DNA from 4 places in the Paenibacillus agaridevorans genome. Region 2 is predicted to be linked to each of the others. Evidence: predicted binding sites of a transcription regulator. Region 2 holds the regulator's gene; each other region holds the start of a gene.
The links. The regulator Rex, encoded in region 2, represses fermentation and respiration genes when NADH is low (regulators of the CRP and FNR family bind a similar motif). The targets are predictions, from matches to a motif close to TTGTGAAATATTTCACAA.
Positions count from the first base shown of each region.

Region 1: nirB (nitrite reductase large subunit NirB) is a predicted target of Rex. The motif match lies at 2,469-2,486, and genes of this name have one in related genera.
Region 3: nadA (quinolinate synthase NadA) is a predicted target of Rex. The motif match lies at 1,993-2,010, and genes of this name have one in related genera.
Region 4: KJW29_RS31650 (DUF3147 family protein) is a predicted target of Rex. The motif match lies at 3,470-3,487, and genes of this name have one in related genera.

Region 1 is NZ_CP075889.1:5,564,779-5,570,070, reverse strand. It holds gene KJW29_RS22460 (MFS transporter) at 1-76, shown strand, start outside; gene KJW29_RS22455 (class II aldolase/adducin family protein) at 389-1,678, shown strand; gene KJW29_RS22450 (HAD family hydrolase) at 1,739-2,410, shown strand; gene nirB (nitrite reductase large subunit NirB) at 2,626-4,911, shown strand; gene nasC (assimilatory nitrate reductase catalytic subunit NasC) at 4,904-5,292, shown strand, end outside.
Region 2 is NZ_CP075889.1:2,690,822-2,696,113, forward strand. It holds gene KJW29_RS11165 (AAA family ATPase) at 1-712, opposite strand, end outside; gene KJW29_RS11170 (hypothetical protein) at 712-1,248, opposite strand; gene KJW29_RS11175 (hypothetical protein) at 1,399-1,893, opposite strand; gene KJW29_RS11180 (amidohydrolase) at 1,926-3,239, opposite strand; gene KJW29_RS11185 (redox-sensing transcriptional repressor Rex) at 3,214-3,870, opposite strand; gene dinG (ATP-dependent DNA helicase DinG) at 3,867-5,292, opposite strand, start outside.
Region 3 is NZ_CP075889.1:7,035,852-7,041,143, reverse strand. It holds gene nadB (L-aspartate oxidase) at 1-788, opposite strand, end outside; gene nadA (quinolinate synthase NadA) at 909-1,847, opposite strand; gene KJW29_RS28280 (VOC family protein) at 2,448-2,840, opposite strand; gene KJW29_RS28275 (SRPBCC family protein) at 2,897-3,403, opposite strand; gene KJW29_RS28270 (ArsR/SmtB family transcription factor) at 3,439-3,771, opposite strand; gene KJW29_RS28265 (ABC transporter permease) at 3,884-4,837, opposite strand; gene KJW29_RS28260 (ABC transporter permease) at 4,839-5,292, opposite strand, start outside.
Region 4 is NZ_CP075889.1:7,894,363-7,899,654, reverse strand. It holds gene KJW29_RS31675 (ATP-binding cassette domain-containing protein) at 1-538, opposite strand, end outside; gene KJW29_RS31670 (Gx transporter family protein) at 535-1,095, opposite strand; gene KJW29_RS31665 (NusG domain II-containing protein) at 1,079-1,462, opposite strand; gene KJW29_RS31660 (FAD:protein FMN transferase) at 1,595-2,662, shown strand; gene KJW29_RS31655 (DUF3147 family protein) at 2,694-3,071, opposite strand; gene KJW29_RS31650 (DUF3147 family protein) at 3,086-3,448, opposite strand; gene KJW29_RS31645 (S-layer homology domain-containing protein) at 3,917-4,135, shown strand; gene KJW29_RS31640 (alpha/beta hydrolase family protein) at 4,151-4,897, shown strand; gene KJW29_RS31635 (DUF8769 domain-containing protein) at 5,048-5,292, opposite strand, start outside.

The DNA.
Region 1 (5,292 bases), 2.9 Mb from region 2:
GTTCTTTATGGGCAGAAGCAAGCTAGATCCTTCGGCGGTAGCGGAGGGCGATCGCGCCCATTCCGGAGGCCACTAACGCATCGGGGAATACATGCTGCAACCAGTCCGCCATTGGCGGCGTGCGGGCCTTCGGGGCTTGCTCGTCGTCAAGGGCGGACTTTTACGTTGTATTAGGAATGGATGCGACTCTAATACTTGCGGGCATATAATAAGGGAGCTTCACAATACAAGCTAATGGTGACTTAACGCTTTTGGGGTCTTCGCATTACCTTCAGATGATTTAATCTGCATGTCTGTGACAAAAATCTCACTTCCCGCCATTAAATTTGCGGTATAATAAAAGAAATCAAATAAAAACAAAAACAAACGGAAATGTGAGGCGATTGCAATGAAACAGGAATACATGCATCCGGGAGACCAACTCCTTCTGTTTATGGAGCGTATTTACAAATACGGAATGACGACTACGTCGGGCGGCAACCTGTCTATCAAGGACGATAAAGGGGATATCTGGATCACCCCCGCCGGTATAGATAAAGGCTCGCTTACCGCCAGGGATATGGTATGCGTCAAAGCGGACGGCACGATAGAGGGCGTGCACAGACCGTCCAGCGAGTTTCCGTTTCACAATCTGATCTACAAGTCGCGGCCGGATCTGAAAGCCATCATTCATGCCCATCCCCCGGCGCTCGTATCCTTTAGCATCGTTCGCCGAATTCCCGACACGCGCCTGCTTCCGAACGAACGTCGAATATGCGGTCCGATCGGCATGGCCGAATACGCCCTTCCCGGCAGCGAAGAGCTGGGGCGAAAAATCGCGGACGTATTCGTCAAGGGATACGATACCGTTATGTTGGAAAATCATGGCGTCGTCATAGGAGCGGACAATCAGTTTAAGGCGTTTCAAATGTTCGAGACTTTGGATTTTTGCGCACGGCTTGAAATCGAAGCCCGGCGGATCGGGGAACCGAAGCTGCTCACGGACGAAAATTACGAGATGGTGCGGAGCAAAGGCGATGTCGCATACGAAAGTTATAAGCCTCAGGGCAGAACAACGCTGGAAAACGGAGCCCGGAAAGAAATGAGCGATTTCATTCGACGTTCTTATGATCAACGGCTGTTTACCAGCACGCAGGGCACGTTCTCCCGTAGAACGGAGGGCAACGATTTTGTCATTACGCCTTATGGGCTGGATCGCAACTATATGGAGCCTTCCGATTTGATTACGATCAAGGATGGCAAAACGGAAGAAGGAAAGGTGCCCAGCAAATCCGTTCTGTTGCATAAGGCGATCTACGAAAGCCAGCCCCACGTCAACGCCGTATTGATCGCGCACCCGCCTCATATCATGGCGTTTGCCGTAACGGAGCTTGCTTTCGATTCCCGAACGATTCCGGAAAGCTATATTTTGTTGCGAGGCACGCCGAAGCTGCCGTTCGACGCCGTCTATCGCGATCCGGAGCAAACCGCCCGATTGTTAAATGTCAGTACGCCGCTGGCCATCGTCGAGAATAACTGCGTGATCGTAACGGGTAAAAGTCTGCTTGAGGCATTCGACCGGCTGGAGGTTGCCGAATACAGCGCGAAATCCGTGCTTGCGGCCCGCGCGTTAGGCGACATTGTTCACATCGACGATTCTTGTATCCGCGATCTGGAGGTCGCGTTCAACTTGCAGTAGCTCCTGCTAAAGGCCAAGCCTGTCGATAAGGTAGCATTTATCAACGGAAAGGGGAAAGAAATGATTAAAGCGATTATTTTTGACTTTGACGGAACGATCATCGATACGGAGACGGCATGGTATTATGCCTTTCGGGATGCTTACAAAGAACATGGCGTCGACCTTGACGTCGAGCAGTATTCGCAATGTCTCGGCACGAGCTTGCATCTGTTCAACCCGTACGAATACCTTGCGACAGAGCTGGGGCTGGCCATCGATGTAGCGGAGTTTCGGAATCGAATCCGTGCAGACCATACGGCCAGAATGAATATGGAGGAAGTGCGGGCGGGCATCCGGGAATATTTGAAGATGGCCAAGGAAGCGGGGCTGCGCATCGGTCTCGCATCCAGTTCCGATCGTGCCTGGATCGATAAATATTTGGCCAAGTTGGACATCCGCGAATATTTCGAGGTTATCCGGTCGGCAGATGACGTGAGTCGGGTGAAACCCGATCCGGAGCTGTATCTTAGCGCGATTGAAGCGCTTGGCGTACGGGCGGACGAAGCAGTCGCAATCGAGGATTCGCCTAACGGAGCGCGGGCGGCGGTCGCGGCGGGGATGCACTGCGTGATCGTGCCGAATACGCTGACCAAGCTGTTGTCTTTCGACCCGTCGGATCGCTGCTACCGGGCGGAGTCGCTGTCGGACTTCGACTTCAAGCGGCTTACGGAAGGCGTGTTCTCGAAAGAATGAATGGCAATAAGGCCAACGCTTATCGGGTGATGAAACATGTTATGCCCCAATAGTTGTGTAATGAATAATTACACAACTATTGTCATTTCCCCTTCCATCCTTTAAAGTTAAAATATATATGTCACGTAATATGACATTATAGATGGGGTAGTGTGATATCGGGATATATATAACACGGGTTGTTACTATATCTACGATGTGGGGAGTGTTCATCCATGAAGAGCCGACTCGTTCTGATTGGAAACGGCATGGCGGGCGTCCGATGCGTCGAAGAGATACTGGCTCTGGAGCCGGATCGGTTCGACATTACGATTATTGGCAGCGAGCCGCATACCAACTATAATCGAATCTTATTATCCAAGGTGCTCCAAGGAAACACCTCGATCGAAGACATTACGATGAATACCCAATCCTGGTACGAGGAGCGCGGCATCGTGCTGCATAAGGGAGAAGAAGCTGTCGCCATCGATACGGGCCGCCGGAGAGTGAGGACCTCCGCGGGCCGCGAAGTGGACTACGACAAGCTGATTCTCGCGACGGGGTCGGATCCGTTTATGCTGCCGCTGCCGGGCGCGGACAAACCGGGCGTGCTGGCTTTTCGGAATATTAAGGATTGCAATGCATTAATGGAAGCATCCCGCACGTTCAAGCGGGCTGTCGTCATCGGAGGCGGCCTGCTCGGTCTGGAGGCGGCGCGCGGCTTGCTGAATCTGGGCATGGATGTGTCGGTCGTCCATATTCACGGCTATATTATGGAGAGACAGCTCGACCGCACCGCGTCGGAGATGCTGCGCAAGGAGCTCGAAGGGCAAGGAATGCGCTTCCTGCTGGAGAAACAATCGGAGCGTATTTTGGGAAGGAAACGGGTAGAAGGTCTTCAATTCAGGGACGGCTCGCGGATCGAGACGGATCTTGTTGTCTTCGCCGTTGGCATTCGTCCCAACGTGAAGCTGGCGGCGGCGAGCGGCATCGAGACGAATCGGGCCGTCGTCGTCGACGACTACATGGAGACGAACGTTCCCGGCATCTATGCGGTCGGAGAATGCGCGGAGCATCGGGGTATCGCGTACGGACTTGTCGCTCCGCTGTACGAGCAAGGCAAGGTGCTCGCCAAGGCGATCTGCGGCAGGGAGACGGAGGGGTATGCGGGCTCTACGCTATATTCGCAGCTGAAGGTATCCGGAGTCGACGTATTTTCGGCGGGAGAGATCAGGGAATCGGCCGATACGGTATCGATCATGAAGTATGACGGACTTCGGCGCACCTATAGCAAAATAACGCTGGAAGGCAACCGCATTGCCGGAGCGGTTCTGTTCGGCGATACTTCGCAGGGCAACGGGCTGCTCCGTTACATTCAGCGCGGCGCGGATGTGTCCGTGCTGAATGTAACGGAGTCCGGCGGGGTCGCCTTCGGCGTTGAATACGCGGCGACGATGCCGGACGCCGAGACGGTCTGTTCCTGCAACGGCGTGACGAAAGGCGCGTTGATGTCCGCCGTCTGCGAGCAAGGGCTAAGGACGCTGCCGGAAGTGCGCGACTGCACGCGAGCGTCGAGCTCTTGCGGCGGGTGCAAACCTGTGGTGGAAGCCATTATCGCCTACGCGCTGGCGAACGGCGCGGAAAGGGGCGCGCGGAAACGGCCCGTATGCGGCTGCACCGACATGAGCCACGAGGAGCTCCGGGAAGCCATCCATGCGACTGCAGCAGATGCTGCCGGACCGGCTCATGCGGAGTCCGTCGGGACTGCGCTCGGAAGGCTGGGCTGGAGCACGGCCGAAGGGACTGCAGCAGATGCTGCCGGATCGGCTCGTGCGGAGTCCGTCGGGACTGCGCTCGGAAGGCTGGGCTGGAGCACGACCGAGGGGTGCGGCGTCTGCGTTCCCGCCGTCCGCTACTACTCGGCGCTCGCGGGTGCGGGAAGAGGGGCGGTCATCAAGCCGTACTGGCATTGCGCCGGGTCTCCCGGCGACGGTTCTGCGCGAATCGAAGCCAGCCCTGGACTGCACGCCGAACGTGCGGCGCTCAGGGATTCCGTTGCGATGAGCGAGGCATTGGAGAGCAGCCTCGCTGGCGTGGTTTTCCCAACGAATCTAGCAGTTGGCGTATCGGCAGGTCCGTTGCATCTCGCGGGAACGCTTGCCAAGGATCTCGGATTGGCCGGAGCCCCCGGCGGCTGGGAGCTCTATGCCGGAGGCAGCGATGGACGCCGTACCGCGGGTGCCGGAGGAGGGGCCGTTGTCAGGCAAGGCGAGCTGCTGCTCTCCCAGTTGAAGGATGAGGACGCGCTCGAGATCAGTCTGGCTTTGCTGCAATGGTACCGAATGTCGGCCAATTACGGGCAGCCTGTCGGCGAATGGCTAACCGGGCTCGGCCTTGTGGGCGTTCGGGAACGGCTGCTCCATCCATCCAGCCGGCAATTGCTGCTGGCGGAGCTTGGATTGGCTGTAACGGCCGGCTTCGCGCCGGAGTACGAGATGGCGGAGGTGTTCGCGGATGAATAACGTCATGGAGATAACGGAGGGCGGCGAATCGCCATTCGTAATGAAGACGCAATGCCCATTCTGCAGCGTGCAATGCAAAATGCAGGTCGTCGAGGAAAGAAAGGCGGCCGGCGAGGCCGCTTATACGATTACGGCATTGCCTAACGCGGCTTCAGAGGGCCGTCTCTGCGTAAAGGGAATGAATGCATACCAGCATGCGCTGACGGGGGATCGCTTGCTGTACCCCATGGCGAGGAAGAATGGCAAGATGATGCGGGTATCTTGGGCGGAAGCCTATTCCATCATCGAAGAGTGTTTCGCGGCGGCACGAAGTCAATACGGACGCGACAGCATCGGCGTGTACGGAGGCGGATCTCTGACCAACGAAACGGCATACCTGCT
Region 2 (5,292 bases):
TGTCGAAGCGCCCAGGGCGAACCAGCGCGCTGTCCAGCATCTCCTTGCGGTTCGTAGCGGCGATGATAAGAATGCGCGGAGATTCGTTGCCATGAATGCCATCCATCTCTGTCAGCAGCTGATTCAGCGTCTGATCGTATTCGCGGTGTTGTCCGCCGTCCCGCTTCCCGCCAATAACCTCAATTTCATCGATAAAGATAACAGCGCTGGATTTGCCTGTTTTTTTGGCTTTGGCTCGTGCTTCTTTAAACAAATCGCGAATGCGCCCGGCTCCGACGCCGACATACATCTCAACGAATTCGCTGCCCGATGCCGCCATGTAGACGGAATCCGTATATTGCGCAGCCGCCTTCGCAAGCAAGGTTTTGCCTGTACCCGGAGGTCCTGCCAGCAGTATGCCCTTAAGCGGACGAATACCCAGCTTCTCGATCTGATCCCGTTTGACCAAAAAGTCAAGCGCTTCTATCAGCTCCTGCTTTGCGCGGTTTTGTCCGCCAATCTGTTCGAAGGTAAATGATGTCGACTTCACTTCCTTCCGTCCTTCGCCGCCAGATAATGCAGCGAGCTTGCCTTTGCCTCGCGCCATAAACAAGAGTACGCCGGCAATTGCAGCCATCAAGACGAATGGAAGCACGTTATAGCCTTGCATCTGCAAGAATACAAGGCCGACGATGACGACTCCGATCCCGATCTCCATTCCGTATTTGCGCATTACCACACCTCCATCGTATTAGGCGTTCGCGGCAACACCACGTATTTGGCCGTACCTTCTTGCTCTGATCGGATCGTAATATATACATTGTTCTCATCCATCTCCGTCACCGTCGTTACGCCATCCATGCCGGCGACGGCTTTCTCCATAGCTGCAGGAATCGTGGAGTAGGCCTTCGTCTCCATCGCTTCCGCGATTTCGAACATCGCGCCGTACCAGAGCTGTTCAAGTTGTTCATTGGGATCGCTCTCCACTTGTACCATCACCTTCTTGCCCCCGGCGACGCCAGCCGTTTGTTTCACCGCGTTGCCGTAAGTTTCCCGAAGGCTGGCATCTGCAGACAATTTCAGCTTCACCTTTAATTCTTTTTGTCCAATCTCAGGCTTTGATGCTTCCGCTACTCCGTTCATCTCTTCCAGTTTATCGGCAAGAGGCGCGGCGACGACCATCTGCTTGTACAAGGCGAAACCTCCGAACAACAGTACGGCAGTGACAACAACGGTAATCGCTAGCGGCAATACGCGCGGTTTTCTCATCTCCTAACCCCTCCAATGTATAGTATTTATATATAATATTTATCTATCAACTCGTCTATACGATAGTATATCACATTTTGCAGCTAATTTCGGGGTGTAAAAACAGGAAACGGGACCATGGAAGGTCCCGCCTAATTTTATGATATGGTTTTATGAAGAAGGCAGCCGATAGGAATCGATTAGCTTACCATCTTTGTCGAAGGTATAAAAATCATAGAAGTATTGAACGCCTCCATCGGAAGCTGCAGAATAATAAATCTCCCATGCCGGAGCTCCCCGGAATAATCCGGCTTGTACCCGAACGATATTCGACCCAGGTTTGCTTGAACGGAACTGAGCTTTGAGCTCATCCTCGCCGAGCACGTCGGAAGCGTCGACGGTAAGCGTCGTTTCGTCGCTGCGCAGGAATACGTAATGATAATCATCCTGTTCCCCTGCGCCGAAGCCTACCCATACGGTCTCGTCCCAGATATGTTTGTTCAGCCGTTCTACATTCGATATTTCCCCCGTTGCGACGATTCGCTGCTTCGCTTCGGCTTCTGCCGACCAGTGCGGCAGCTGTATATCGCGGTAATAAAGCCCTAACCAGATCAAGAAAGTCAACAGGGCGGCGCTAACCAGCCAGATCCACTTGGCCGGTGTCATAAACGGACGTCGTTTTCTTTCCGTGGCGCGCATTAGCCGTTAAGCAGCCGCTCGAATGCGGCTTGCGCTTCCTTGCGAATTTTTTCTTCGTCCAGCAAAGTGCATTGTCCATCCTTCACGACTTGTTTGCCCCCGACCCACACATGGCGAACATCCTTGCCCGATCCCGCATAGACAAGATGCGAGACGATGTCAGTGAGCGGGAAGTACTGAGGCTGGTCGATGTTGACGGCAGCCATATCAGCTTTCATCCCCGCCTTGAGCATGCCGATCTCCTTCTCCTTCCAGATGGAAGCCGCTCCGAGCGATGTCCCAAGCTTAAGCGCCTCCGTAGCCGGTATGGCAGTGGGATCTCCGGATACGCCTTTGTGCAGCAAGGCTGCCATTGTAATTTCCTGGAACAGGTCCAGATTATTGTTGCTGGCCGCGCTATCCGTTCCGAGACCGACCTTGACGCCGGCACGAAGCAATTCCGGAAGCCTGGCAATGCCGCTGGCCAGCTTCAGATTACTCACTGGATTATGCGCTACGGAGACGCCGTTCTCTGCTAGCATTGCAATCTCCTCGACGTTCAGATGAACGGCGTGGGCGACCAACGCAGGGCGCGAAAAGAAACCCAGCCGATGAAGATGCTCAACAGGCCGAACGCCGTAATCCCTAACGTTCTGCTCCACTTCTGCACGAGACTCGGACATATGCGTATGAAGCGCCAAAGAATGATCATGGGCTGCTTGTACAAATTTTTCGATATATGCGGGAGGGCAAGTATATGGCGCATGCGGCGACAGCATGGTTGTAATTCGGCCGTCTGCCCTGCCGTTCCACTCCAAAGCGAATGCAATCGCTTCCTCAAGCTTCGCTTTCTGCTCCTCTTCCGAGCATAGGCCGATAACGCCGCGCATCAAAACGCCGCGGATGCCGGATTGCTCCGTCACCTTCGCGACTTCATCCATTCGATCATACATATCGAGGAAGGTCGTTGTTCCCGTACGAAGCATCTCGACGATGGCCAGGGCTGTGCCGGCTCTCGTATCCGCCGCAACATAACGGCCCTCCATCGGCCACATTTTCTGCTCCAGCCATACCTGCAGATTTTGATCGTCCGAATATCCGCGAAGGAGCGACATCGCCGCATGACCATGCGTATTAATAAGTCCGGGCAGGAAGGCCAGTCCTTTGCCATCCAGCTTTTCTACGCTTTCAGACAAGCTTTGCGGCTCAGGTTCCTGCTCGCCGATATATGTAATGGCATCGTTCGAGATGACCATATGACCTTTAATGACCGGGGTCGAGTCGTCCATCGTCACGAACAAGCCATTTCTAATCCATAGCTGTTTCATCCGAATCTTCTCCTTCATGGTTCAAATAATACGCGAGGCTAAGCAGTTCCCTTGTGAAATCGGCATTGTGAATGCGCACTTCATCCGGTACGCGCAAAATCGCTGGGGCGAAGTTCAAAATGCCTTCTATCCCCGCCGAGACGAATTGATTTACGACGTTTTGAGCTTCGAACGCTGGGACAGTGATGATGCCGATCCGAATTTTTTGCTCCGCAATCGTTGCGACCAGCTCGCTCATGGGTTGAACGACCAAATTGTTGATATTCGTTCCGATCTTGGCAGGATGGTCGTCGAACACAGCCGTTATTTTCATATTGTCCTTGGAATATTTGTTGTAATTGCATAAGGCATGACCCAGATTGCCGGCTCCAACCAGCGCGACCTTGATCGTCTGGTTCACCTTGAGTATTTGACGAATGATTTCGATCAAATAGACAACGTCATAACCAATGCCTTTGCGTCCGAATTCGCCGAAATACGCGAGATCCTTACGAATCTGAGCCGGGTTAAGATCAAGCTTAACCCCAAGCTCCTGCGAGGATACCGTCTGGATCTCGCGGCTGTCCAGCTCGTTAAGCACCTGCAAATAGATAGGGAGTCGGCGCACGACCGCTTCGGATATTTTGGTCTGCTTCAAGTTGTTGCCTCCTTCGTAGCTTCTGGTTCGCTCGCCGCAGCGCTGTCTTTTCCCAGCCATTCTCTAATTCTAGGCACCATCTGATCCGTAAACATCGTTTCGATCTTGGGACCTGGCAGCGAATAGAGAAAATGTTTGCCGTAATAAGCATCGATAACGCGCGTATCGTAGATGATGACAATGCCTTTGTCCTGCGAGGTGCGGACAAGTCGGCCGAATCCTTGCTTGAACCGGATGACGGCCTGCGGGATGGACAGCTTCATAAACGGATTCTGCTTTTGTCGCTGCAGTTGCTCCGCCTTTGCTTCTTGGAGCGGATGATTAGGAGGCTGGAACGGAAGTCTCACGATGGCAAGACAGGTAAGCGCTTCGCCTGGAATATCGACGCCTTCCCAGAAGCTGCTCGTTCCCAAAAGCACGGATTCCGGCTGTTGAAGGAAACGTCTCGTCAGCTTGGTTCGATTGCTGCTGTCGATCCCTTGTCCCAGCAAGCCGATGCCTGCCGCGGCCAGACCTATTTTCATAAGCTCGTGAACTTGCTTCAGCATCTTATAAGAAGTAAAGAGCACCAGCATTCGCCCTTTTGTCTCTAGAGCGGCATCGACCAGCGAAGCCGCCAGCTTATCCAGATACGCGTCGTTTACATATGCGCCTTTAACCACCGGGAAGTCGCGAGGGACCATCACCAGCGCCTGTTCCCTGTAACGGAAAGGAGACGGCAACTGCACGGTTTTGAGCTTGCCTTGCGTCTCATAGCCGTGGAGGCCTAGCTGTTCCTCTGCGTACTGGAAGGATTTCTGCACCGTTAATGTCGCGGAGGTCATAATGATGCTGTCTTTGGCGTCAAAAAAGTACTTTTGAAGCTGTTCGCTAACATCGACGGGTGCCGCGTACATATGCAGCGATCGGTAGCGGTATACCGCGCTGGCTTCCATCCAGAAAACAAAACCGGACTGCTCCAGTTTCATAAAGATACGAAGCTCGTCTTTTAAACGCGTCAAATCCCGGATGGAACCGTTAAGATCGGTAATCGTTCCCTGAACGGAGAGATCATCGACCCGCTCCTTGATGTCGTTGATCATTTTTTCCATCGTCTTGATAACACGCGCTAACTCGACATAAATATTATTCTCGACGCCGCTCGCATCATCCCAGCTTGCAGGAAGCTCGGAATGATGGAGTCTAAGGACCGATGATGAAACCGCGCCATTATCAGTGGCGCCTTCAGCTCCTTCGCCCATCATTGCGTACAGCATCTCGAATAATTTGTCCCAATGCTCCCTGATCTCCTGAAAGATCGGGATGATTTCATCAATCGTCTCCGTCCATGCTTGTACATGGTCATCGCCTTCATTCTGCAGCTTGGAACGCAGTAAAGGCAATAACCCTGTTCGATTGTCCTTAAACAACCGGGTCGCAATA
Region 3 (5,292 bases), 4.3 Mb from region 2:
TCGCCGCGCACGGCTTCCGAGATCAGAAACCTTGGCGCACCGGGATAGCAGAGCGATGTGGGATGGAACTGGATAAATTCGGGGTCTCGTATGTAAGCGCCTGCGCGGTAAGCCATGGCTACGCCATCGCCGGTCGCGACTTCGGGATTCGTCGTGTAGCGGTAGAGCTGACCCGCGCCGCCGGAGCATAGAATAGTCGCCTTGCCGCGCACGAACAGCCGCTCTCCGCTCGGCTTTTGCACGATTGCGCCGCAGCAAACGCCGTCCTCCGTCACGAGGTCGATAACGAAATGATCGTCCCATACCTCGATGCCCGGCGTCGACATGGCCGTCTCCGAGAGCGCGCGAACAATCTCATAGCCGGTCGCGTCGCCGTTGGCATGGAGGATGCGGCGCTGGCTGTGAGCGCCTTCCTTCGTCAGGGCGAACTCGCCGTTTTCGAGGTCGAACTGGGTGCCCATTTTGATGAGGCTTCGTACGCCCTTAGGCCCTTCGTGCACCAGCACGTCGACGGCTTCGTCGTCGCATAGGCCGGCTCCGGCGATCAGCGTGTCCTGCCGATGGTAGGCCGGCGAATCGTCCTCGGATATAACGGCCGCGATGCCGCCTTGCGCGTAGCGCGTATTGCTGTCAAGCAATGATTTCTTCGTGATCATCAGCACCGAATGCTGTTCGCTCGAGCGTATAGCGGTAAAAAGACCGGCAATGCCGGCCCCGATGACAATGACATCTTTCTCTACGACCGGCAGCGTGTCCAGCTCCACGTCGATGAGGTATCTAGGAATCATGTGTGCTCCTCCTGATTTGGCGTGCATCTAAGCTTCAGGCTTGCTATGTTGCTCTTACGGAGTGCTGCTGCCTAACCTGACCGGACTATCGCGACTGCCCCAATAAGGGAGCAGCGCATGCTACTTCACCAACAGCATGCGCTCGAGCGACAGACGGGCTTGTTCCGCTACATGAGGGGGCACGTAGATTTGAGGCTGCATCGTCTCCAGACACTTCACGAGCTTCTTCAAATTGTTAACCTTCATGTTCGGGCAGACCAAATATTTGGATGCAAAATGGAATGTCTTGTTGGGGCTGTCCAGACGCAGCTGGTAGCCGGTGCCGTCTTCCGTGCCGACGATGAACTCCTGGCAATCGGACTCGCGGCAATACTTGATGATCGCCGTCGTGCTGCCGACGAAGTCGCCCAGCTCGACAACCTCTGGACGGCACTCCGGATGCACGACGAATTGCGCGTTCGGATACTTCGCCTTCATCTCTTCGACATCCTTGACGGTGAGCATATCGTGCGTGTTGCAATAGCCTTCCCAGATGATCATCTTTTTGTCGGTGTTTTGCTGCACGTAGTGGCCGAGGTTCTTGTCCGGTACCCAGATCACCTCGTCGCCTTCCACCGAATTGACGACCTTGACGGCATTAGCCGACGTACAGCAAATATCCGTCTCCGCCTTGATCTCGGCCGACGAGTTGATGTACGTGACGACCTTCGCATTGGGATGCTGAGCCTTTAGCTTGCGCAGTCCGTCGACGTTAACCATATCCGCCATAGGGCAGCCCGCACGTTCGTCGGGAATGATGACCGTCTTGTTCGGCGCCAAAATCTTTGCGCTTTCGCCCATAAAGTGCACGCCGCAGAATACAATAACGTCCGCGTCCGTCTGGGCAGCTTTCTGCGCCAGCAGGAACGAGTCGCCGCGGAAGTCAGCCACCTCCTGAATTTCGTCGCGTTGATAATAATGAGCAAGAATGATAGCGTTGCGTTCCTTCTTCAATTGCATCAGCTTCTCGCGCAGCTCGCGGTTTTGTTCCGCCTTGCGTTCCAGTGCCAGTGCTTCCACGTTAGATCCTCTCCTCTTATGAGGGATATGGGTTCAACAGCGTTCTTGCATCCGCCCTGCCGCCAAGCTCTCGGCATCTGCAGCGAAATTCCTCGTCGCTCGTCCCATTCCGTCCAGTTATATCTTGATGCGGCTGTCGCCAACTTTGTGAATTGATGCACAAACTATGGGATTCCATTACCTTTAGTGTGACCCAAAAAGCGGTTTATCATTGTAGCCCATGCTTGCTCCCCATTCCCGACCCATTGTTTCTCTGTATCCAAATGCATCGGGATTCCGCGCCGACCCCCATCGTTCCAGACAGTAGCAGTTACGGTTGTGTAATTAAGATTTAATTTACACTTGACAGAGGGGTATGTCAATGGAGGAATACGCGTTCTGAGCCGCTTGGGAGCCCAATTATCGCCTTCGCGCAGTATTTAATGGATATTAAGCTTTGATTGCTTCCGATTACTGGCCTTCAGGTTGCATTGCTCCTTATGCAAGTCCAAATCAAGCTCCTGCAAATGATCATACGGAAAAAAGCAAAAAGAAGCCAGCCAGCGAGGCGAGCTTCATTTGCGAGCTAGGTGTTTGCTTCATCCGGTTATTCAAACGACATTAAGCCAGATTCAACTGCCAAGTCACGCCAAATCGATCGGCAACCCATGCAAACTTTTTGCTGAAGCCATAGTCGCCCAGCGGCATGAGCGGACCTCCGCCATCGGAAAGCTTGCCGTAAAGCGTATCGATCTCCTCTTCCGATTCGCAATGGACATAAAGCGAGATGGCGGGCGTAAACGTGAAGTCGTGCTTAACATGGCTGTCGATGCACATATAGGTTTGACCCTTCAGCGCAAACGAAGCATGTATGATCGATCCTTCGCGGCCCGGGCCTTCCGGACCGTACTTGGTCATGCTCAGCACCTCGGAATCCTCGAACAAAGATATGTAGAAGTTCATCGCTTCCTCTGCTTGTCCCTCGAACATCAAGAACGTATTAATTTTCTGCATGTTGCACCTCTCCTCTTTATGATTTAGTACTTGTATGCGTTTTTCCAGCTCGAAGACTAATCTTCGTTCTCCTGAGCCTTAAGAAGCTGCTGCAATCCTACGAACATCAGGTTCCAGCCATGCTGCGAACCATCGTGGTATTCCTGCATCGCTCTTGCAATCTCGGCCTCTCTCCAGCCTTCCTCATGCGGAACGCGGATGACTTGGGTAAATACCATCTCGCAGCCTTTGCCGAGCGGCTTGATCTCCACCGTCAATGTGTCCACCGAATCATTGAACTGCGGCATGCGGAACGTAAGAACCAGCTTGTGCGGAGGATCTATCTCCAAGTACTCGCCAATCGCCCTGTATTCAACGCCATCCCGGACATCGACGATTTCCCACTTGCCTCCCACGCGAGGGTCGCATGTCGCCACCTTATTTGTCGCTTCCATAGTCATCAGCCACTTGCGCATCATCTGCGGGTTGATCCAGGCATCGAATAGCCGCTCCGGCTTGACGTCAAACTGGCGAACCATCGTCAACGTTGTATAAGATGCGTGATCCTCCTTTGTTTCGTGCATGATCCCAATTCCCTCCCTTCTATTTGTAGGTCGACTTAATGTTCCTCGTTTTTCGCCTTGTTGAGCTCCATCTCCAGTGTGTCGAACTGCGCACTCCAGAACCTCTCGTAAAACTGCAAATACCTCGTCGCCCGCGCCAGCACACTGGAATCCAGCTTGCAGGTATGCGTGCGCCCATGCACAGTCCGCTGCAGCAGCCCTGCTTGCTCCAAAACCTTGATATGCTTGGACGCCGCGGCAAGCGACATGTCGAACGGAGCAGCAAGCTCCGTCACCGTGCGCTCCTCTTGCGCCAGCATACGAATCATTCCTCTGCGTGTCGGGTCGGACAGCGCATGAAACACTTGATCCAGCTGTTCATCGTTCAATGAATATTCAACCATGTAGTTAACTATACTTTCTTCGCCTATCTTAGTCAACCATTTGGTTGAATAAAAAACCAGACCAAAGGTTAGCTCAGGTCCGGCATGTTTCAAGAAGTCATCGCCTCGCGGGATCATAAGGCTGTCCAAGCGCCGACGGGGCGCTGGAGCGGCCGACCGCGGCAGCGAGCACGATCAAGGTGAGGACATAAGGCAGCATGTAGAACACTTCCGTAGGGATGTTCTTCGACCAATCGAACAGCTGGGCGAAGTTGCGGATCGCTTGCGCGAAGCCGAAGAAGACGGCCGCTCCGGCGAGTCCGAGCGGATTCCACTTGCCGAAGATGAGCGCCGCCAGCGCAATGAAGCCCTGGCCGGAGATCGTGTTGTACGCGAAGCTGCTCGTCGTCGTCAGCGTAATCGTTGCGCCGCCGAGGCCGGCCAGCGCGCCGCTCAGCATAACGCCAATATAGCGATACCTGGATACGTTGATGCCGACCGTGTCAGCCGAGCTGGGATGCTCCCCTACAGCGCGCAGGCGCAGTCCGAACGGCGTCTTAAAGAGCAAGAAATAGCTGACGGCGACCAGTACGGCCACGATATAGGTCGTCGGGTACGCATGGAAAAACCCTTCCCCGATGATCGGGATGTCTGACAACAAGGGAATCGACACCTTGGAAAATACGTCGTATAGCTGGGGCGTCTGCACCGATCCATCATACAGACTGCGCGTAAAGTAGATCGCGACGCCAAGCGCCAAGATGTTAATGACGACGCCGACGACCGTCTGATCCGACTTAAACGTGATCGTTGCCACCGCATGCAGAAGCGAGAACAATACGCCGTAGACAACGGCGGCGATCAATCCGATCCAAGGCGAACCGCTTCCGAAGCCCGCCTCCGATGCAGAATACGTCGCAACCGCGGCGGCGAACGCGCCGGATACCATCAAGCCCTCCAGGCCGATGTTGACAACGCCGGAACGCTCCGAGAACATGCCTCCCAGGGCAGCGAAGATAAGCGCGGTAGAGAAAACCAGCGTCGTATTGATAAGTTGACCCCATACCTCCATGTCAAGCCGCCTCCTTCCGCTTGTCCGCCGAGCGCTTCTGCATAAACGGCTTCAGCATATATTTTACGATGCCATGAGCGGCTACGAAGAAAATAACCGAACCGATTACGATACGGACGATCTCCGAAGGAACGCCGGCGCCGAAGCTCATGCCGGAAGATCCGTAGCTGAGTCCGCCGAACAGAATGGATGCGAGCAGCACGCCGACTGGCGTATTGCCGCCGAGCAAAGCAACCGCGATGCCGTCGAAGCCGTATCCCGGGGATGCGGCCATAATGGTTTGATTTCCGAATACGCCGAGCACCTCGAATACCCCGCCCAGACCTGCGAACACGCCGCTGATCATCATCGATTTGACGATCGTCCGGTTAACGTTCATCCCCGCATACAGCGCCGCATCGGGATTATGGCCAACCGCGCGCAGCTCGTAGCCTTGTTTCGTACGCCAGAGCAGC
Region 4 (5,292 bases), 3.8 Mb from region 2:
CCTCGTCAAGCATCGACGTAGCCTCGTCGAACAGGATAATGCGCGGCTCCATCGCAAGCACGGAGGCAATGGCGACGCGCTGCTTCTGACCGCCCGACAGGGAGGAGGGATGACGCCCAAGAAGGTCAGTTATGCTCAGCAGCTCCGCGTATTGATGGATGCGGCTGCGGATCGCTTCCGGCTCCAAACATCGATTGGCCATCCCGAACGCGATATCCTCCGCTACCGTCTGCCCCACAAATTGATTATCGGGGCTCGCGAATACGAAGCCGATGCCCTTCCTGATTTCCCAGACAGTATCCTCCGCAAGGGTTAAACCATTGATCGTGACGGAGCCTTCATCGGCAAGCAACAGACCGCTTATCAGCCTCAGCAGAGTCGACTTGCCGGAGCCGTTCATCCCGGTAATGCCAAGCCATTGTCCTGCCGGAATTTCGAGCGAAATGTCGGATAATACGGGCGCGCCCGAGGAAGGAAGACCGATCGTTACACGGGACAGAAGGACGGCTAACGGTTCCACATTCTTAAGGTCACTCATCTTCCCCCCCCTTTCCTTTGCGGTAGCGGCATGCGGAACCACTGGATGCGCTGCATGGAGGCGATCAGCTTTCCCGATACCAATCCGACAAATAGGCCGGTAATGATGCCCGACACCAATAGGAATGGCAAATAATAATAAATTTTGGTCGTGTTCAGTACGATGGCCGCCGCCGAAAGCTGCCCCAGATTATGGGCGATGCCGCCCATGACGCTAACCCCGAGCAGGCTAAAGCTGTTGCGCCCGAGTCTCAGCATCAGGTACATGATCAGGAAGCTACCAAGCGCCCCGAGTATGCTGAATAGAAAGGTCGAGAAGCTGCCCAATATAAACGAAGTGAGAAGCGTCTTTAACAGAATAAGCGACAGCGCGTCTTTGACCGTAAATACGTACAGGCAGGTTAACACCATAATATTTCCAAGGCCGAGCTTCGCTCCCGGCACCGCAACGGCAAAAGGAATGAGCGATTCCACAATACCGAGTACAACCGCAACGGAAGCGAAAATGGATATGACCACTGTTCTGCGAAGCTCATCCCGTTCAGAATACAACCGCATCGACATCATCTCCGTTTCCGTCCGCACCGATTATTTCAACGAATATTCGGTTCGGCAAACAAACAATGGTGCCTCCTTTACGATGAACATGCCCAAAACCTAAGCATAATTGGTCGGGACAATCTGCTTCGATCATTTCAATTCCGTAATCGGATATCCGAAGCAGGTTGTAGCCGCGGTTTGTTTCGATTTCAATCTCATGGGCAGACTCCGTTAATTCTACCGTGCGGTAATGCTCGCCATTTACCGTAATAACAGCCGAAGCCGACGCGCCGGAAGTTTCTTCGTTCGCAAGGAACGGTACGATGAACCATGCCAATACGCCGAGCAGCACCACTCCAATCCAAATATCTCCTTTTTTCATCATCCGTCGCTCCGTTCCTTTGTTCATACTTTCATTATGATTTTTTCCTTATACGGGAACTATGATATTTCTCACTTTCTCGTCACGGACGATCTGGTACGGTTAGAACAAATAACGAATGAGAAGAGGCCGCATATGAAATCTATACAACGAAAAGTTTCGATAGCCGTTCTGCCCGCTCTTATTATGCTGCTGTTCGCAACGGGCTGCGGCAGCGACTCGGGCGACAAACCGAATGCAAAGAGTGCGGAACCGCAATCTCATACTTATTATATTTTTGACACGGTCGTTACTCTGCGCGTGTATGATGATCGGATGACAAAGCAACACTTTGAGGAAGTCAACGAAATATTAGAACGTATTGATCGGGAGATGAATCGTCAACGAGAAGACAGCGAGCTTGCGGAAGTGAATGCAGCAGCGGGAAAATCGGCTGTAACGGTCTCGGAAGAAACGATGAAGGTCATTCAAGCGGCAATGGTATATGCGCATTTGTCAGAGGGCAAATTTAATCCGGCAATCGGCCCGATTGTCGATTTATGGGGGATCGGCAACGAAGGGGCCTCTGTCCCCGAGCAGAAGTTGCTTAACGAGAAGCTTGCGCTTATAGATTATAAAGATGTCGTTATAGATGAAGCCAATCGGACTGTTCGCTTGAACAGAGCCGGAATGGCATTGGATTTGGGCGGCATCGCAAAGGGATACGCCGCTGATGCGATTGCCGATTATTTAAAGAGCGAGGGCTTTAACAGCGCGATTATTGATCTCGGCGGCAATATTATGGCCTTGGGCAACAAACCGAACGGGAGCCAGTGGAATATCGGCATACAAGAGCCTGACGAGCAGCGCGGTCAACAGGTAGGCTCGATCAAAGTCAGCAACCAGACCGTTGTAACTTCCGGCGTCTATGAACGATTTTTCAAAAAAGACGGCCGGCTTTATCATCATATTCTGGATACAAGCACCGGCTTTCCCGTTCAAAATGGCCTGCTCAGCGTAACGCTTGTGACGAATTTGTCCATCGATGCGGATGCCCTGTCCACGACGGCCTTCGCGATGGGGGCCGAGGAGGGCAAAACATTTATCGAATCTCTCGAAGATGCCGAAGCCATCTTTATTACGGAGAACAAGGATATCATCGTAACCTCCGGGCTCGCAGGGCGGTTCAAATTAACAAACAAGGATTACCGGCTGGTCGAATGACTTTCGGATTATGCAGGCGCCATAGGTCAAATTATCCTTTACTTCTTTTGCCGAATTTGATTTGCACCCGTTTGCGAAGTTCAAAAATCGTGAGCGCGCCAATAAACCAGCTAACCAGACCCAATAGCAGGCTTAACCACCATGAGCCCGTAAGCCGCAAGGCATACAGCACGGTGACCACGCATATGGCACAACCCGTCATGCCGAATACAGAGCCTTTTGCAATTTCCGATGCCTTCCCGGAACCCTGGCTAATTCCGACCATAAGTACCGCAACGACCATAACGGCGGGAAACGCGGCGAATATTCCTCCGAGCGTTTCCCACGGCAACAGAATTGACGCGACATAACTAAGCGCTACGGCAATTCCTCCGATCAGAAATCGGAGCAAAAAATCCTTTATGCTCATCTCGAATCCCCCTCTTATACAATAAATAGCATATATGAAATCGAAAACGACACAAGGAACCAACCCAGCACGGACAGCGTCAGTCCCCTCTTCCATCCTTTCCTTGCGACTAAAAAACCTGCTGCAAGCGCGCAGACGATATTGATCGCCATTCCAATCAGTGCTCCTTGCGACAAAACAATCGATTGCCGAATCAGATCGTAGCCGGAATGATCCCATCGAATTGTCAGCAGCGCCGCCAAAAAAACGACCGGAAATGCTGCAAAAATCCCTCCGAATACGCCCCCGACCCGCTTGGCGATCAACGAGGCTACTGCAACGGCGGTGCCGCCAAGAATAAACCTCAGCAAAATGCCGATTAAAGAAATGGAAAGCATGTGCATTCTCCTCCACTAGCTTTGTGATTATTTTCACGTATATAAATATCGAGAAATTAGCCTCATTATATTCTTTAAGCTTGCGTTAGACTGTTAGGTAAATCACATAACCCGGCATGCGTCTCCGGCGCAAAGTCTCAAGTACGCGTCGCAAATTGCGAGGCTGCCGCTTAACGGACATATGCGACGTTATTCTTCGATATTTTAGGTTTTCAAAAATCTAACAGACACACGCGACCTTATTTGCACCATCATCGCGCATATTGGCTCCAGAATGATTCGCGGCCGTGCAGCAGCTTGGAGGCGAAGCGCGTTTCATTCCGTAATTGATCCCATTAAATAGGCAGGAAAAGGGGCTGTTTAGGATGAATAAGAAATGATTGACGTTCGTTACGATACTTGGCTTCGGCACATGTTTTCGTATGGCTCCGCCGCAACCGCATTACTGGCTGCAATGGAGCGTCTATCGTGTTTGCACGCGCGCTTGTTCTGCCCTTGGACGGAGCGACGGCTCGGACCGGGTTTACGGATGCCGAAGAAATTCCGGCATGGGCCAGCCAGTCGGCTAACGCCTTGGCCGGAGCCGGCATCGTCCGTAGCAAAGGAGGCAATCGTTTCGCGCCGCTGGACAACGCAACCCGAGCCGAGGTATGCGTCTTGATCTTGAAAGCATTATCCTACAATTGAAAAGGGGATTCTAACATGCGAATAACCGAATGGAACGGCTACGACAGGATCGAATTTGAATTGGATGGCAAGGAAGGTCTTGTCGTGTTGCCTCATACGTTTGCGCAAGGCAGGCCTTGGGTGTGGCGGGCCGAGTTTTTCGGCGATTTCGACTATGCGGACATGGCTTTGCTGGAACAAGGATATGCCCGAGCTTACTACAGACAGAACGATATGTACGGTTGCCCGGACGCCGTGGAGGGGATGCGCAGGTTCCAGACCTTCGTTACTCGTGTGTTCGGCTTGTCGGAGAAAACGATTCTGTTCGGCTTCAGTCGCGGCGGGTTGTATGCCTTTAACTACGCGGCGACTTACCCGGATCAGGTCGAGCTGCTGTATCTGGACGCTCCCGTGCTCGACATTCGAAGCTGGCCTGGCGGCAAAGGCGTCGGGCCGGGCTCAGAGCGCGAGTGGCGAGAATGTCTGGCCGCATATGGGCTTTCGGAGGAAGAAAGCGTCTATGCCGAGGTCTCTCCGCTGAACAAGATCGATGCGGTTGCGGCGGCAGGCATTCCCATCCTGCTCGTGGCCGGCGATGCCGACGAGCTTGTGCCTTACGCCGAGAATGGCGCCTTGCTCGTTCCGCGATACCGCGGTCTGGGCGGAACCATCGTCGATATCGTAAAGGAAGGCGTCGGCCATCATCCGCACAGCCTGGAGGATCCGGCGCCGATCGTCGCGTTCGTACGGGAGCAAGCGAAACGGCATCACTCAAGCGAGTAATAAGCCCTCTCGTGTGGGATGTTGAAAGGGCAAGTTAACCAACTTCTGAGCCCGGCGCCGTTGTACACATCGCCTGTCTCGTCGAGAAAACAAAAGGAGACGGCCAAGCGCATCGACTCGCGCATAGCCGTCTCCCCTTATATTCGGTCACTACTGCATCTTTATTCTCTGTTGCGGCAATACTACCCGATTGCTCAAATACCGCTCCTTCGTCCCGCCCGGCGCAACCGGCAGCGCGACGGAGATGGTTTCGCCGCCCGCTTCCAACGATGCTCCTACGGAATCGGCTATTCGGTCGGCGGAAGCTCTCGGCAGTTCTTCGCCCTCTCCGAGCAAACTAAGCTGGAACATCCACGCCGCTTCCTTAACCTCATGAAAATCAAAATCCCGCTCTT